One region of the Lactobacillus kefiranofaciens genome, then DNA from elsewhere that is predicted to be linked to it. Evidence: predicted binding sites of a transcription regulator. Region 1 holds the regulator's gene; the other holds the start of a gene.
What was found. The regulator NrdR, encoded in region 1, represses ribonucleotide reductase genes. The targets are predictions, from matches to a motif close to ACACNATATATNGTGT.

Region 1 (5,632 bases):
TTGCCGTTAAGTTAAAAGAACTGGAAGACAAGATTTACCAGCAAGCTGGGGAACGTTTTAATTTGAATTCACCTAAGCAATTAGGCCATATCTTGTTTGAAAAATTAAACTTGCCAGTTTTAAAGAAAACCAAAACAGGTTACTCAACTTCGGTTGAGGTGCTTGATCAATTGAAGACGCAAAGTCCAATTGTCAGTGAGATTTTGGATTATCGTCAGATTGCCAAAATTCAGTCAACCTATGTTAAAGGTTTGCTTGATGTCATCCAACCTGATGGTCGCGTACATACGCGTTACTTGCAGACTTTAACGGCAACCGGACGTTTATCTAGTGTTGATCCTAACTTGCAAAATATTCCAACGCGTACTGAGGAAGGTAAGCAAATCAGAAAGGCCTTTGTGCCAACCGACCCTGATGGTTATATTTTCTCTTGTGACTATTCACAGGTTGAACTTCGTGTATTGGCTCATGTTTCTGGGGATGCTCATATGCAAGAGGCCTTCAAGACCGGCTATGATATTCACTCGCACACGGCGATGAAGATTTTCCACTTGGATTCACCAGACGAAGTAACTCCATTAATGCGGCGACATGCTAAGGCCGTTAACTTCGGAATTGTTTATGGTATTTCTGATTATGGTTTGTCTAAAAATTTAGGTATCTCTAGAAAGCAAGCCAAAGAATTTATTAACAATTACTTTGAACAGTATCCGCAAATTAAGGACTATATGGATAAGGCTGTGCAAGAGGCACGCGACAAGGGCTATGCTGAAACGATCATGCACCGGCGCAGATATTTGCCCGATATTCATGCTAAGAAATACACTGTCCGTGCTTTTGCCGAGAGAACCGCGATTAACTCGCCAATTCAGGGTTCAGCGGCCGATATCATCAAGATTGCGATGATCAATATGCAAAAGAAGCTGGATGAACTTCATCTGAAGACCAAGATGGTAGTACAGGTGCACGATGAATTGATTTTCGATGTGCCAAAGGATGAACTAGAAACGATTAAAAAGATTGTCCCTGAAGTTATGCAATCAGCAGTTAAACTTGATGTGCCACTGATTGCTGATTCTGGCTGGGGACACAATTGGTATGATGCAAAGTAGGTGATAGAATGCCTGAAATGCCTGAAGTAGAAACCGTACGGCGAACTTTAATTCCTTTAGTCAAAGGAAAAACAATTGAAAAAGTAATTCTGTGGTATCCCAAGATTGTGGCGACGGATCATGAACATTTTTTAACGGAGCTTCCTGGTAAAGAAATTATTGATATTGACCGCTATGCCAAGTATTTGCTTATTCGTTTGAGCGATAATTTAACGATCGTTTCGCATTTACGCATGGAAGGCAAATATCATTTGACCACGCCAAATGCGCCTAAGGATAAGCATGATCATGTGGAATTTATTTTTAATGATGGTACAGCTTTGCGCTATAACGACGTGCGAAAGTTCGGCCGCATGCAGCTGATTTTAACTGGTACTGAAAAACAAGCGACGGCAATCGGCAAACTGGGCCCCGAGCCTAATAGTCCGGAATTTAGCGACCAATATTTTATTGCTAGTTTAAAGCGCAAGAAGAAAAACATCAAAAATACTTTGCTTGATCAAAAGACCGTTGCGGGCCTGGGCAATATCTATGTTGATGAAACCTTGTGGCAAAGCGGGATCCATCCCTTAAGCAGCGCCAATAAGATCCCGGCTGATAAAGTGAAGGAGTTGCGTCGCAACATTAACGAAACAATTACCATTGCTACTAAAGAACGCGGCACAACGGTGCATACTTATCTGGATGCCAATGGTCAAACCGGCGGCTATCAAAAAATGCTTAAGGTTTACGGTCATGCTGGCGAAGCTTGTTCTAAGTGCGGCACGACGCTAGAAAAAATTAAGGTTTCAGGCAGAGGTACTACTTTTTGCCCCAAGTGTCAGGTGATGTATCAATGAGTTATGTTTTAGCATTAACCGGTGGAATTGCTACCGGCAAGAGTACAGCGGACAATTTTTTTAAAAAGAAAAAGATCCCGGTAATTGACTGCGATCAGATTGCACATGAGTTAATGAAGCCAGATCAGGCTTCCTGGCAGGCAGTCAAAAATAATTTTGGCAAGGAATATTTAAATCCTAATCAAACGATTAACCGTAAGAAATTAGGGCAATTGGTTTTTAATGATAAAAATGCCTTAGCAAAGTTAAACCAGTTGACTCATCCGTTAATTTTCGCTAAAACTATTCAAAAGATAAAAGAATATCAAAATAGTAGTCTAATTATTTTAGATGCACCGGTTTATTTTGAGTCAGGAATGGATAAAAAGAATATTGCTAATGGTGTTTTAGTAATTACTTTGCCTTTTGAATTGCAGCTTAAACGGTTGAAAGAGCGCAATCAATTGACTGATGAAGAGGCAAAGGCTCGCATCAATAGTCAGATACCGCTTAAGAAAAAAGCGCAAATGGCTGATTTTGTTATTGCAAATACTGGTACAATAAAAGAACTAGAAAATAAATTAGAACAAATATTAATTAAAATCAAAAAAGAGGGATAGCTATGGAATGTCCAAATTGTCATCAAAATGCCTCCCGCGTTATTGATTCACGTCCAAGCGATGAAAATCGCGCAATCAGACGACGCAGAGAGTGCGAAAATTGTGGTTTTCGTTTTACTACTTTTGAAAGAGTAGAAACTGCACCGTTGCTAGTTGTAAAAAATGATGGTACGCGTGAACCGTTCAATCGCAATAAAATTTTGCATGGAGTCATGGCGGCCGGTCAAAAACGACCAATCAGCAGTGAACAATTCGAGAAATTGGTTGATCGGGTTGAAAATAAAATTAGAAAACAAGGTGTCAGTGAGATTTCATCTAAGAAGATTGGTCAATACGTAATGGATGATCTGGCTAACCTAGATGATGTGGCCTACATTCGCTTTGCTTCTATCTATCGTGAATTTAAAGATATGTCTAGTTTTATGAAGACGATGGAAGACATGATGGCCAAGAAGGGAAAGAGTAACTAGGAATGTTTGAGACATCTAATCCCAAACATCTTTATTACGTGGCCAATAAGATTACTCTTTATCCAGATGATGAAAAGATCTTGATCAAGCTTTATCAACCGTTGGTGGGTGCAGTTGCGGTTGCACTTTATCAAACTTTGATTAGTGATTATGATCCCTATGGGATAATCTCTGATTCAAAGGGGATATATTCATTACAGGAGCAGCTTGATTGTAGCTTGAGAAAATTATTTCGAGCATTGCATAAGCTAGAAGCGGTGGGATTAGTTAAGACATATTTATCCGATAATGTTTTTAATAATATCTTAGTTTTTAAATTATTTAAGGTGCCGAGTGCGGATAAATTTTTTGCTACTCAGTTGTTGGCTAGTTTATTAAAAGAGAAAGTGGGCATAACTACTTTTCATCAGTTGAGCCATAATTTTGCGGAAGCAGCCAAGTTACGAGAAAAGCCGATCAAAAATGCTCGTGATGTGTCAGCTAATTTTATTGATGTCTTTCGGCTGCCTGGAGATGAAGCAATTACGCCATCAAGAGATGTAGTAGAGGCAGCTAAAGAGAATAAAATTAAAAAGGCAGAAACAGCCACAGTTAATGATCATGATAATGTAGATTGGGACTTTATCAAAAATAAATATCAAGTTTATCAGATTCCAGCCAAAGAAGTTGAAATCAATCAAAATCAAATTCGTAGTTTAATGCAGACTTACGGCTTATCTGAAGAAGAATTCGTAGATGAAAGTTTGCCTTGTTTGCATGGCTCGTATAAATTAAATATGCGTGACATTAGTAATACCTTGGCTGAAAATTATAAACGTTCTAAGACTAGAGAAAATGTGCAAAAACAGCTTAATGAAGGTCAAGAGAAAGCATTAGCATCGATTGAAAGCTTAGATGCAAATGACAAGAAGCTACTGAAAAAAGCTCAAGAGAATTCACCAGCTGAGTTTTTGTATCGGCTGAAAACCGAAAAGGGTGGAATCGCTAGTACTAATGAAAAATATATTATCAATAATTTGCATACGCAATATGGCTTGCCAGAAGATTTGATTAATATTTTGACTTATACTTGTTTAACCTATGATTCTGTAGTTAGTTCTAAATTGGTTTATAAGATTGCTAATGATTGGTTGCAGCATGGTGTAGCTACTGGCGTACAGGCCCTGCAATATGTAAAGAAACGTCACAATAGTTTGGGTAAAAAGAAAAATAGATGGGTACCTACTAAGCGCGTTGAAAAAGGTACAGATTGGAGTAAAAAGAAAGCTGATCCTAATAGTGGAGAATTTTCAACCGAGCAATTAAAGGATCTATTCAAAGACTTGAATAATAAATAAAGAGAGTAGGTGAGATAATGGAGCCAATTGGTAAGGTGATTAAGAGAATTGTCAAACAACGCAACTTAGATAGTGAGCAAGATTTAATTAACGAGGCTATCAAAGATCCAGATGTGCAAGCCTTTTTGACTCAGAATGCGGATAAAATTGATAAGGCAATGGTTAAAAATAGCATTTCAACGATTTACGAATTCTATAGTCAAAAAAAGAATCCGAGCAAAATAATGGCGGGCTATGTGTCCCAACTGTTTCTAAATGGTAAGGTGATTGATATTCGTTATACGCCTACCAGAAGCAAAATAGCGGTTGATCGTAAGCGTGATGCTCGAAGAAGGTTGCAGCTAATTGATCTGCCTGCTCGTTTACAAAATGTTGAACTGAGCAAAATTGATATTAGTGATGAGCGTAAGCCAGCACTAAATTTAGTTTATGCTTTTTTGAGAAATTTTAAGCATAATCCTCATGCCAAAGGACTTTATTTATCAGGAGACTTTGGCGTTGGTAAAACCTATCTTTTAGCAGGACTAGCTAATTATGTAGTTACCAACATGAATAAAAATGTAATCTTCTTACATGTACCTACTTTTATAGCAGGGCTTGCTAGTCATTTTGATGATAATAGTCGAACAAGTTTGCAAGAAGAAATTCGACGTTTGTCAGAGTGCGATTTGCTTATTTTAGATGATATTGGTGCAGAGAGTCTTAGTCAGTGGTCACGTGACGATGTTTTAGGCGTTATTTTACAAGCTAGAATGGACAATGTATTACCTACTTTCTTTTCGTCTAATTTAGATATGGAAGCCTTGCAATCTCACTTTGAAGAGACGCGTAATGCTACTGATCCGGTTAAGGCCAGAAGATTAATGCAGCGAGTACGTTTTTTGGCAACAGAAGTGGTGGTCTCTGGTCCTGATCGTAGAAATTCTTTGCATTAATTTGATAAAAAGTCTTGCATTGATGTCTTCATTGCGTATAATTGAAATTAATTAAACGAGACATGTTGATGTTCGCCTCAGAGAGAAAAGCCTAGTTCTGGAAGCTTTTCATTAGAGCATCTTCCCGACTCGTTTATTCCCAAAGTTGAATTTCTATTAGGCTGGATACCTTTATTAATCCATATAAGAGGTTAGACGTACGCTAACCTGAATTTTGGGTGGAACCACGCAATTAACGTCCCGGTGCTAGCAATAGCACTGGGATTTTTTATTTGGAGGTAAAAAATATGAGTTTTTCAGTTACTCTACCAGATGGCTCAAAGAAAGATTTTGACAAAGC
Region 2 (5,632 bases), 950 kb from region 1:
TTTATCAAGTTTCGCTTGAATATGCTTTTCAAGTTCTTTCTTATTAGTTTCAATACCATTTACATTAGTATTGATATCAACTTTATCCCCAACAGTAATATTTAACTTACCACCCAGAGCTTCAACTTCTTTGGTTAAAGTATCAATTGCGTTTTGAAGCTCTTTTTGAGCTGCATCATTTATTTGATTTACTTTATCAACTGAATCTTGATATGTAGGAGTAGTTTTTTCCTGACCACTGGAAGTATTATTTTTTTGTGTTTCAGGAGTCACTTGTTCATTAACAGTCTCAGTTGAAGTTGATTCTTCAAGCTCTTTTTCACTAGTATTAGTTTTCACTTCAGTAGTAGTTTCAGGAGCTTGAACGGAAGTGTTCACTTCAACTTCAGTTTTCTCATCTGACGTTTGTGTAAAAGCGGTTACTCCAGCTGCTGTATTTGTTGTTTCTGTAGAAGACGTTGTTGTTTGCTCAGAAGTATTAATAGCTTCAACCTTTGTATTTGTTGTTTCCGTAGAAGCTGCTGTTGTTTGAACACTATCTGTAGCATTTTTTCCACTTAACTCATTATTGCTTGCGTTATCTTCACTAGATTCTAAATTCTGATTGTTAGAAACTTCATTTGTTGATGTAGTATTTTCGGTTTCTGATGAAGTTTGATCTTCTTGATCAACAGTAGTAACTACATCACTACTGTTTTCAGTACCTTCAATCGTATCAGCTTTAACTACTAAACCAATCTCATCATCATATTTATCACCAACGATTTTCTTAATTGGTTTAGCTGTACCCATTAAGCTAGCACCCAATAAAATAGATGCTGTACTCATAGCAACCCTCTTAACCTTAGGGCTTAATTCTATATCAATTTTATTAATTTTCTTAGCAGTCATTTTTCATGGCCTCCAATGAAATATATACATCTATGTATTTTATATAGTTTTGGTAATTACTATATTACCTTGAAAGCCTTTTAATTAATAGTGACATGTTGTCTCTTTTATAAAAAGTTAATATTTTTTAGCTTTTACTTATTGCACAAAAAAGCCACCAAAAAATGATGACTTTTGCTAATACTAATTTTTTATTTCTTTTAGTCCTTCACGACGTCTTCCCATATTAAACCATGGCGAAACAGTAAAGGCCAAGATATCATTAATTACATAAATCAGCGAGTTAATTGCCATTGCCAAAGTGGCATCCCCTTGCGCATAAGTCACGCCCCAAAGAATCAACTGGAATACGCCACTGGCCGTCCACCAAAAGTATTGATTGTTGTAACGCATGAAACACATAATTCCGGCAGTAAGTGAAATAGCAAAACTAATTGCATCAATCCAAGGACGAGGATCGTTAGTAAACTTGCCAATCAGAAATCCAGAAATTACATATACTAGCAATGTACCCAAAATCGCGATAATCCATTCTTTTGAACCAAACTTTCTCAAATGGTTCTTAGTATCGGCATTCCAAGACTTTACAGCTAAAATAACTGGCAAGTCTAAAGTTGCAATATAAGCAATCTGTTCAAAGATGGAAAGATAATTCTTGGCTGACCAACCTGCATAAATAAAACAAGCTGCAGAAATAAGTCCTAACCATCCGTTAATTGCCTTAGTAGCGTTAATCGCCAACACGCATAACGTACCTAACAAAGTACCAATAAACGTAATCAAAGTTACACTAGTAACCTTGCCTTGAATAAGCAAAGCTAATTGAAAACCAAATGCGAAAAACCATAAACAGTAATTTTGTACTGGCCACCCCTTTAACTGATTAAATAGCCAAACAAAATAATTCTCATGTTTTCTTTCCATCCTACAAACGACTCCTTTTTATTTTTAGGTTCACAGATACAATATCTTGTGCCTTATCCGCTTTTTTCTATCAAAAGCATCGTTATCTAGTATAGTAGACATAAAATCAAATACAAGAATTGACATTTTTGCTTTTTGCGTTAGTAACACATCCTACTTGAAATTTAAATACAAAGTGCAATATACAATATGTTCATCAGTAATAATACATAATATTTAAACAAAGCGAGGGCAAGCAAAAACCGACTCAATCGAGTCGGTTTTGTTTATCTTAATTTTTGAATCAATGTTGTGAAGCACCAGTTATGGTATCCGGCTTTTCTGCTTCTTCGTGCTTTTCTTCCTTAGCTGCTGCAGCCTTAGTTGAAGCACCACTGACAGCATCTGGATCTGAGTTTCTGCGATAAGTTGCACCGGTTGTGGCATCATCATCAACTACCAGCTTTTGACCGGTGGTCTCACAGAAGTACTTAACCAATGGATACAAATCTTGGACCCATTCATAAATACCAGCATAGTTGCCATTATCATCTTCTACACGCTTGTAGTAATGTAATACCAACTTCTTCAAGTTGCCTGTAGGTACTGGCATATAAACATCATCATGTCCATCCTGCTTAGTCCGCAAAGCATGAACAACTTTTTTAGCATCTGGAATAACATCACGAACGTCTGGGTGAACTGCCTTCATCGTGTCACCAACTTGGTCTGGCGTACGCTTAGCAAGCATCTTCTTGTTAGGATCGGTTGGACGATTGTACCACAAGAATTGGTTATTATCGTCAACAAAGGTCATTTCGCCAATTGTGTTTCTAAGCATCCAATTAAGTTGGTTAACTGTCAAAAGACCTGCATCTAGCTTGACATAGTCATCACCCTCTGCAGCATTAACCTTCTTAGCTGCCTTGTCTAACCAATCAGGATCATACTTATCAATACCATCAACAGTATATTTTGATTTTCCTTTTGCATCAAAGTCTTCTTTTAAGTATTCATCGGCATTCATATCTTTAAGCCATTTAGGTTCAGCCATAGTGATTTCCTCCTAACAAAACTATCGTTGTCTTAATTATATAATATAAGCTGTTACATTTTAATAAATTTAATATAATTTATAAAATATTGCTTAATATAAATCTATATAATTTAATTAATAAAAAATAGGGACTGCCCAATCACCTACATCTTCGTTTCAATTGTATGCTTATCTAAGTGAATAATCACATCAAACATGGCTTTTTCTTCTGGGGAGATCTTGTGCGCTACCTCAATCACAGCTACATTAGGATTCTTAAGCAGCGTTTCATGAATACCCAGTGAAAGCTTGGAGTCAAGTGCGCTAGTAGCTTCATCTGCTAGCAATATCGGTCTGCCAGATAAAAGTGCTCGAGCAATCTCTACTCTTTGAATCTGTCCACCAGATAATTCACTACCATTTTCACCAACTCGTTTATCTAAGCCTTGTTCTTTAACTAATTCATCTAATCCCGCTTGATGAATAGCTCGTTTTAATTGTTCATCACTAACTTTACGCCCCAAAGTAATATTAAAGCGTAAAGTATCGTCAAACATAAACGGCTTTTGATTAACATAAGAAAAGTAATTATGTGCTGCATCCCAATTACCCGTTACGTTCTTGCCATTAAGCAAAATCTTACCATCCTTAGGCTTTCTTATTCCTAAAAGCAGCCGCAATAACGTCGTTTTGCCCCAGCCACTCGGAGCCATTAATAGTACCTTTTCACCAGGTTTAACTTGCAAATTCACGCCCTCAAAAATGCGCTTGTGATCGTTATTAGTAATATAAGACAGATCTGCTACTTCCATTCCCTCGAAATGGTCGATCTTTTGCCCATCATCCTTCATTACATGATCAAGCGCCTTCTGCGTTTTCTCCCACATTGGCACCGTCGATTTAACTTGATTAAATTCATTAAAAAGCGTAACGACTGGCGTGATAAAGTTCATCGCTAAATCAACCATCATGACCAAAGTACCAACCTTTAAATTACCCTGCATCATCATGATCCCACCAATGGTACATGGTACAATGAAGCAAAACAATTCAGCTGCAGAATAAATTAACTCTAGTGCCCAAGCTTGAGTTAAAGTCATATTTCGCAAAGCATTTTCCATATCTTGGGCTGCATTGGCTGCACGCGTGACGATATTTGTTCTAACGTTATACAGCTTTGTAGCCTGCGCTCCATTCAGAGAATCAGACACATTCTGCGTATAATTAGCGTTAGTTTGCGCCCAAACCTCGGCTCTCCTAGTAATAATAGGGCTCGTAATCATCTGAACGAGTGCTGGAGCCAGCGTTGCAATCAAGAAGACCAACGTCATCTGCCAAGAGCTATAAAAAGCAAACGTAATCGCTCCAACAAATGATAATCCTTGAAAAATCATATCAAGCTGAGCTGTAATGCGGTTAGTTTCAATCTGCTTTAAGTCATTCGTCATCAGCGACAAGCCGCTTTTGACATCTGGATCGCCTTGATCAACCAAATAGCGCAAATTTGCCCGCTTCAAAGTCATGTTGACATCACGAATAATGCCCATCTTCATGGTCTCATAGATAAAGTTGCTAGCCATAAAACACATCTGACCCAACGCAGTCAGTGCGGCCAAGCAAATTAAATGCATGTAGTCATGGGAGCCAGATGAAGCAACGTTTAACATGATCTGAATCATATAAGCAACAAAGACAATGTTGCAAGCTTTAATCGTTGCCAAAATAGTATAGCTGATCAACTGGCTTTTTTTAGCGTATTTAAGACTCATAAACGACTCCTTTATTATACTTATCTTCATATTATACCCGCTTACTTGTCTTTTTCTCAAACTGAGACGATAATTAGAGTATTGATCCTATTATATAGAAAAAACGGAAAGGATTTTTTATGAAAACTGGAACTAAAATTATTACTTTAGACAACGGTTATCACCTTTGGACCAACACTCAAAGCCAAGGCGATATTCACTTATTAGCTCTGCATGGCGGTCCTGGTGGCAATCACGAATACTGGGAAGATACTGCTGAACAATTAAAGAAGCAAGGCTTGGACGTTCAAGTTACCATGTACGATCAATTGGGTTCCCTTTATTCAGATCAACCTGATTATTCAGATCCTGAAATTGCTAAGAAATATCTAACTTACGAATACTTCTTAGATGAAGTTGACGAAGTTCGTGAAAAGCTGGGGTTAGACAACATTTATTTGATCGGTCAAAGCTGGGGCGGACTTTTAGTGCAAGAATACGCCGTTAAATACGGTCAACACTTAAAGGGTGCTATCATCTCATCAATGGTTGATGAAATTGATGAATATGTTGCTTCAGTTAATAGAAGAAGACAAGAAGTTCTTCCGCAGACTGAAATTGACTTCATGCACGAATGTGAAAAGAACAACGATTACGACAACCAGCGCTACCAAGATGATGTCCAAATCTTAAACATCAACTTCGTTGACCGCAAGCAGCCTTCTAAGCTTTACCACTTAAAAGACATCGGCGGCACAGCTGTCTACAATGCCTTCCAAGGCGACAATGAATTCGTTATTACTGGTAAATTAAAAGATTGGCACTTTAGAGACCAACTCCACAAGATCAAGTGCCCAACTCTCTTGACTTTCGGTGAAAACGAAACTATGCCAATTTCAACTGCTAAGATTATGCAAAAGAAGATCCCTAACTCACGCTTGGTTACTACTCCTGATGGCGGTCACCACCACATGGTTGATAACCCAGCAGTTTACTACAAGCACTTAGCCGACTTCATCCGTGAAGTAGAAAATGGTACTTTTAAAGGTCAAAA

Region 2: a site for NrdR is predicted at 1,852-1,867, ahead of pnuC (nicotinamide riboside transporter PnuC). Genes of this name have one in related genera too.

Annotation. Positions count from the first base shown of each region.
Region 1 is NZ_CP061341.1:571,998-577,629, forward strand. Features, by position in the region: gene polA (DNA polymerase I) at 1-1,112, shown strand, start outside; gene mutM (bifunctional DNA-formamidopyrimidine glycosylase/DNA-(apurinic or apyrimidinic site) lyase) at 1,121-1,951, shown strand; gene coaE (dephospho-CoA kinase) at 1,948-2,550, shown strand; gene nrdR (transcriptional regulator NrdR) at 2,553-3,020, shown strand; gene ICI50_RS03030 (replication initiation and membrane attachment family protein) at 3,023-4,357, shown strand; gene dnaI (primosomal protein DnaI) at 4,375-5,292, shown strand; gene thrS (threonine--tRNA ligase) at 5,580-5,632, shown strand, end outside.
Region 2 is NZ_CP061341.1:1,770,934-1,776,565, forward strand. Features, by position in the region: gene ICI50_RS08655 (GbpC/Spa domain-containing protein) at 1-891, opposite strand, end outside; gene pnuC (nicotinamide riboside transporter PnuC) at 1,075-1,815, opposite strand; gene ICI50_RS08665 (PAS domain-containing protein) at 2,099-2,848, opposite strand; gene ICI50_RS08670 (ATP-binding cassette domain-containing protein) at 2,995-4,599, opposite strand; gene ICI50_RS08675 (prolyl aminopeptidase) at 4,719-5,632, shown strand, end outside.